Salmonirosea aquatica: one gene and its partner. The protein of the gene in region 1 interacts with the protein of each later gene in a pairwise test. Links are inferred from orthologs where the notes say so. Each region holds a gene or a part of one and is shown in the gene's direction. Other genes may lie near its edges.

Region 1 (3,301 bases):
CAGTAGCTAATCGTAGTTTGCCGTTCGTTGCTTTCGAAAGCCAGGTCGATGACGCGCGTAGTGCGCAGAATCTCCGCGGGCTTTACGGCTAACTCCTGGCCGTTCACAATGGCATCGTACACCGAATCATAAAACGCCATGTAATCACCCGCTTCACTGGGGATGATTCCTGTAAAATGATCGCTATAAAGGGTACCCCAGCGGTCTTCGGGTTCGGCGCCCCAGTTCTCCACGTCGGGTAGTACGTCTTTGCGGAGCGTTTCTTCCTGGGCATCAAGCCCCCGTTTGATGAAGGTACCCTTGGTGCCGTGGATCGAGTACCGCAGGCTGTTTTCATACACCAACAGGCTCGATTTGATGATGACCATTTTATCCTCGTAGCCCAGATGGATGTCGAAATAGTCGTCCACATCACTGTGCTCGCGCACGCTGCGGATGGTGGCCGTTACGGTTTGGGGCGTCCCAAATAACACAAACGCCTGATCGAGCAAATGCGGCCCCAGGTTATAGACATTCCCACTACCTTCGGCTTGTTTTTCTTTCCAAGTATTGGGAAGTACCTCGGGGCGGTAGCGGTCGTATCGACTTTCGTATTCTACGATTTTTCCAAGTTTGTCTTCCTGGATCAGTTTCTGGATGGTCAGAAAATCTGAATCCCAGCGCCGGTTCTGGTAAGCCGTGGCAATAAGCCCGTTGCGCTCCGCGACGTCGAACAGCTGTTTTGCTTCGGCTTCGGTATTGGCAAAGGGTTTTTCTATGACCACATGCTTGCCGTTTTCCAGCGCGTCCATCGCGTACGAAAAATGCGTGTCATTAGGAGTACATATAAACACCAGGTCAATGGAAGTGTCGGCCAGCAGTTCATCGACCGAACGCGCGTTTTCAATGGTAGGGTCAAAATCCTGGGCTTCGTTTTTAGAGCGCTCCACTACTTTTTTGAGTTTGAAACGCGGATTGACCGACAGAAAGGGAGCATGAAAATAGCGGCCCGATAGACCAAAACCGATGAGTCCGACATTGAGAACACGTTCTGACATGAGTAGTTGAGTATTAATTATGAGATAAGGTACCTGCTGATACGTGGTAATTTCAACGAAGTAAAGGTCGTTTCCAATGAGTTTTAATACCAGTATTCAAGTTAGAGACGACATTTTTGGACCAAACATCGGATTAAAGCAGAAATTCTACAAGAAATATGAGCTGATCTGGCAATTTAAGTAACACTACGCAACCCGGTTTTGGAGAAGGCGCGGGTAGGTGAAGCCGTAAAGTAAGAAGGATGCGGGCAAGGCCGGGCTTTTGATGGTAAAATCACTAATTTTGTGCTATGAATGTCCAACCCCTTTTTATTCGTTGTTCCGATTTGACCCAACTCGATGCGGTGGCCCAGCAATTGCTCCAGCTAGGTGGTTCAGTGCCTGTTTGGCTCTTGCACGGCGACATGGGGGCTGGAAAAACCACCCTGATCAAGCAGCTTTGTGAGCGGCTTGGAGTCAGGGGTACCGTTCAAAGCCCCACCTTTTCCATTGTAAACGAATATGATGCCGGAAAAAACGGTCTGATTTACCACTTCGACTTCTACCGGATCAAAAACGAAAGCGAGGCGTACGATCTGGGCGCGGATGAATATCTGGATTCGGGAGCCTATTGCTTTATCGAATGGCCCGAAAAAATCGAGTCTTTGTGGCCGGAAACCTATTTTTCTGTGACCATTCAGTCAGAAAGGGATGGTAGTCGGAGCATCCGGGCCATGATCGAAGCGGGGTCCTTGACGGGCATGAACGACGTTAACTAATTTTTGAATATTGACACGAATTGATCCTTCACTCCACCAAGCAATTCCCAACAAATAAATGGCGCAACCTCAGATAACCGGGTTCGAACAACTGGCCAAGCAATCGGCTCTCTATCCGCAGGAGTCGTTGGTGGAGGTCAGGAAAGATAGAAATGCGTTGCTGATTGGCTTGCCCTGCGAAATATCCTTACAGGAAAACCGCATCGCGCTCACGCCGGAGGGCGTGGCGATTCTGGTGCGCAACGGCCATGAGGTATGGGTGGAAAAGGACGCAGGAGCCGGGGCTAAGTATCCTGACCATGAGTACAGTGAAGCGGGTGCGCGGATTGTGTACAGTGCCAAAGAAGTGTATCAGGCCGACCTGATCCTCAAGATTGAGCCTCTGGTGTCGAAAGAATTTGAATTGATCAAAGCCGGTTCTACCCTGATATCCACGCTCAACCTACCCGCCCTGGACAAGAGCTACTTCGAAAAACTGAATCAGAAAAAAATTACTGCCATCGGGTACGAGTTCATCGAAGACCAGGTAGGTGGGATGCCCATTGTGCGGGCCATGGGCGAAATCGCCGGCAGCACGGTCCTGTTGATTGCGGCCGAATATCTGAGTAATTCCAACGGCGGTAAGGGCATTATCCTGGGTGGGATCACGGGGGTACCCCCTACCAAGGTTGTGATTCTGGGTGCCGGTACCGTCGCCGAGTACGCCACCCGTGCCGCGATGGGGGTAGGAGCCGACATCAAAGTCTTTGATAACCACATATATCGCCTGCAACGGTTGAAATACGCCGTAGGGCAAAACCTGTACACGTCCATCATCGATTCCGATACACTGACCGAAGCCATTGCCCGTGCCGATGTGGTGATCGGGGCCATGCGGGCCGAAGATGGACTGAGTCCCTGCGTGGTGACAGAGGAAATGGTGGGGCGGATGCGGCCCAATTCCGTGATTGTGGACGTAAGTATCGATCAGGGGGGATGCTTTGAGACGTCTCGGATGACGACTCATAAGGACCCTATTTTCAGACACAATGATATTATTCACTATTGCGTCCCTAATATCGCCTCACGCGTGGCGCACACGGCCAGTACAGCGCTGAGCAATATTTTTCTTCCTTTTTTGCTGCAAACGGGTACCATTGGGGGCATCGAGGAGATGATTTATGCCAACCGTTGGTTTATGAAAGGGGTGTACGGCCATAAAGGTACCCTTACGAATGCCTACATTGCCCGGAAGTTCGGGATGCGCTATAAAGATCTGACGCTGCTGCTAGCTGCCCGGATGTGATCCTTTTATAGGTACCGAGTGGCAATAGCGAAGTTGAATTTTCATTTAAGGTACCCTGTTTCACAGGCAGTACCTGCCAAAAATCCACTAAAAGAATATGATTAATCATAGTAATGAAAATGTCCTGATGGACGACGCCAATTCGCCCGAGGTGAATCGGAAACTGCTGGGACTGATTTCGCAGGATTTTGTGAAAGTAGCCGATCAGCTCAAAGAGGCTT
Region 2 (3,325 bases), 3.8 Mb from region 1 along the record:
CGCGCTGCCGGTCAGGCTGCCCCAACGTCTATCAACGAGCCCACGCTGGTAGGCGTCACCAGCAAATTTATCAATATCGACTCCACCCAGGTGCGCGTGTTCGTGTACGTGGATGCGGTGGCGAATCAAACGCCTATCAGTGTAGAGGATTTTATACGCCTGTATAACCTCAACTACGTCATGTACTCCGATTACGGAACCCGCGACCGGCTCGCCTACGGCAATGTACCTTTGACCCCCCAAAACCTCACCCGGCTGGGCGATCAGGTCGTAGCTCAGTTTGATGTCAAAAAACCCGGCAAGGACTATGGCGTTCTGCTCATGGAAATCAGCCAGACGGGTACCCTGAAAAAAGTGTTGAATGACCTCGCCATCCGGTTTCGTGAGCAGCGCGACAGCGACCGGTTCGCGGTGTACGAGTCCGGGAAGCAGGTACCCCTGCGCCGCCATTTCGTCACTCAGAATGAGCCCGTGCAGATTCGCTCCATCAGCGACAGATCGGAACCGCTTCAGGTATTCTATTATCGCCATGGGTTCGATGCGGCGGCTTCTCCCATGAACACCGTACCGCGGACCGTCTCCAAGTCGCTGCAAGTAGATAGTACGTTCACGATTCAGAGTAACGAATCGGTCGCTTTTGCGCAGGAAGGGTTGTACTACATTCAGTCGGATACTACCCAAGCCGAAGGGTTGGGCTTGCTGGTGACCAACGACCGGTACCCTAAAATGACCCGGCCGGAGCAATTGAAAGAACCGCTCTTATACATGAGTACCAACCAGGAAATCACCGAAATGCAGAATGCTCGCGACAGCAAGAAAGCCCTGGACAAATACTGGCTGTCGCTGATGGGAGGAAATCCCGAACTGGCCCGGCAGGTGATCCGCAATTATTATAGCCGGGTGGAAGAAGCCAACCGCCTGTTCACCAGCTATAAAGAAGGCTGGAAAACGGACAAGGGAATGATATTTATTATTCTGGGCCCACCTGATAAGGTACAGCGCAGCAAGGACAAGGAAGTGTGGGTGTATGACCAGAAGGCCAACGCCACGAACGTCAATTTTACTTTTAACAAACGATCTAACCAATTCGTGGACGATCATTATGAGTTGGTGCGCTACGTAGAGTACCAGCCCATTTGGTATCCCGTAGTAGAAGCATGGAGAAACGGCGCTATCCGGTAAGAAAAACCCCCTCAATCCCGAAATCCGACATGGTTTTCGGGATTCAATCTGTTTTGGAAACCCTTCGTTCGGGGAAAGAAATCGAACGGCTCCTGATCCAGAAAGATCAAAGCTTTCCCGAAATTCAGCAGCTGGCCACCGAGTTGCAGGCGCCCGTCAGTAAGGTACCGGTGGAAAAACTCAACCGCCTGACCCGTAAAAACCATCAGGGTGTGGTTTGTTTCATCTCGCCTGTGCGGTATGTTTCGGCCCATAATGTGCTGACGCAGGTATACGAAGAGGGTAAAACGCCCCTGTTCCTGATGCTCGACCGCATCACCGACGTCCGCAATTTCGGAGCCATTGCCCGCACCGCCGAATGCGCGGGTGTGCAGGCTTTGCTGGTACCTTTCAAGGGAGGCAGCCAGATCAACGCCGACGCGATGAAAACCTCATCGGGTGCGCTCAACTACCTACCCGTCAGCCGCGAAGGTAGTATTCTGGATACCCTTCATTATCTGCGCGACAGCGGTTTGCAAGTGGTGGCCTGCACGGAAAAGAGCGAGGGTAGCTTGTATGAGGTCGACTTCACCATTCCTACGGTGGTCATCCTGGGCTCGGAAGAAGACGGCATTTCGGAGCAACTACTCCGGCTCTCCGACCACAAAGTGCGCATTCCGTTACTGGGCCAGGTTGAGTCGCTGAACGTATCAGCGGCCACGGCCGTGGTATTGTATGAAGCCGTCCGGCAGCGCAGCCAATCCTAGGATGTTTCTTTATGAAGCGAGTAAAAAAACCGGAGGCATAGCGCTTCCGGTTTTTGAGTTTAACCTAACCTATTTGTATATGGAGCGAATTGCCGCTTTCATGGCCACTACAAAGGTACCCTGGCTTCGTTTCAGGTTTTAGAGCGAATCTACCCGTTTTAGAAAATGGGTAGATTCGCAGCCTCTGTTCATTCAACTACCTGAATATACGTAGGTATTTTTACTTGATTTATCCAACGGTCTTTTATTTAAAAGACTCTCCTACAAACGAATACCCTGGAAAATATCTGAGCATTTAGTCAACGGTTTGGCAGGATGCACGATTGCCTGTAACTTGAAATCACTATTTTATATCTGTTTTGTTAAAATCAACCCATCGTATGAACACTACTAAATTGACCGGTGAAGAAGGCAAGTTTATTTCATCAGCCCAGGCGGCTGAGTTTACGGGCCGTTTTCATGAAAAGAAAAAGAAGGAAGGACAGAAGCCCGGCACCTACGTCGAAGCCCAGTTTTATGGTAACAAGCAGCTCCAGAAACTCATGAAAAAAGACGGCTGCGTAGGATTACGGTTTTACTTTGGGGTCTCCGAGGATAGGGAATTGGCCGATCACGTGGTGGTGGTAGCGGTGGACGCCGACGGGAAGGATCTGACCCGTACCCGTGTGGGTCTGAAAGACATGCCAGCCGGTGACGACGACGCTTTGGCTGGGGGGCCCTGTTGCCCGCACAACTGCAATCCCTAATCCCGGCTGAGCCTATGGCTTATTTTACCTATTTCGAGCGGTACCCGCTGGCCAGTTTTGCCGTTTTTTTTATTTTACTGCCTCTGTCTCTGGCATTTTACCGCTTTGCGTGGTTGGATCGAGCGTTCCGGCTCTTGACTATATTCCTATGCCTGGATCTGGTATTAGGCTTAGGAATGATTCATTTGGCGGCCCATCGGTCCAACAACCTGCTCTTGCTGAATCTTTTTGTACCCTGCCGCTATCTTTTATTCAGCGGTATGTTTTATTACAAGTTCCGTTCACCCGGGTTCAGGAAAATGGTCCTGTATACCCTGATCGGTTTTGTACCTTTTACCATTCTGGATGTGTACGCCAGTAATACCCTACTGAGCGATCTGCACAACCACCGGGTAGGGAGGTACTCGCAAGTGGTGGAAAGCGTCCTGATTATTCTGTGGGCGCTGCTGTATTTCTACGAAATGACCAAAACCCTGACCGTAAAAAATATCATCAGTTACCCTTTTTTCTGGGTCTGTGCCGGATTGCTCCTTTTTTATTCCGGCAATATCTTTTACTTTCCCTTTTGGTACTATATGTATGTATGGGAAGACGATTTGAAGCTGGGCTTTGTCGAAGAGGTACCCAACGTCGTCGAGATCATCTCCCTGC

The links.
Region 2: the proteins of tsaE (region 1) and rlmB interact in binary tests that used the Escherichia coli proteins (3 or more experiments, as listed by UniProt). The link is inferred for Salmonirosea aquatica from one-to-one orthologs.

What each region holds. Positions count from the first base shown.
Region 1 is NZ_WHLY01000002.1:638,123-641,423, reverse strand. The notes cover bases 87-3,061. They hold tsaE (tRNA (adenosine(37)-N6)-threonylcarbamoyltransferase complex ATPase subunit type 1 TsaE), read left to right. Parts: upstream 87-1,327; coding sequence 1,328-1,795; downstream 1,796-3,061. Other genes in these bases: GBK04_RS03665 (alanine dehydrogenase), read left to right, coding at 1,854-3,061; GBK04_RS03675 (Gfo/Idh/MocA family oxidoreductase), read right to left, coding at 87-1,037. Also shown: more of GBK04_RS03675, read right to left, coding at 1-86; more of GBK04_RS03665, read left to right, coding at 3,062-3,080; GBK04_RS03660 (hypothetical protein), read left to right, coding at 3,178-3,301. UniProt on the Escherichia coli protein: Required for the formation of a threonylcarbamoyl group on adenosine at position 37 (t(6)A37) in tRNAs that read codons beginning with adenine.
Region 2 is NZ_WHLY01000002.1:4,432,954-4,436,278, reverse strand. Bases 44-3,042 are described here. They hold rlmB (23S rRNA (guanosine(2251)-2'-O)-methyltransferase RlmB), read left to right. Parts: upstream 44-1,157; coding sequence 1,158-1,928; downstream 1,929-3,042. Other genes in these bases: GBK04_RS19275 (hypothetical protein), read left to right, coding at 2,689-3,042; GBK04_RS19280 (hypothetical protein), read left to right, coding at 2,309-2,674; GBK04_RS19290 (GWxTD domain-containing protein), read left to right, coding at 44-1,182. Outside these bases: more of GBK04_RS19290, read left to right, coding at 1-43; more of GBK04_RS19275, read left to right, coding at 3,043-3,325. UniProt on the Escherichia coli protein: Specifically methylates the ribose of guanosine 2251 in 23S rRNA.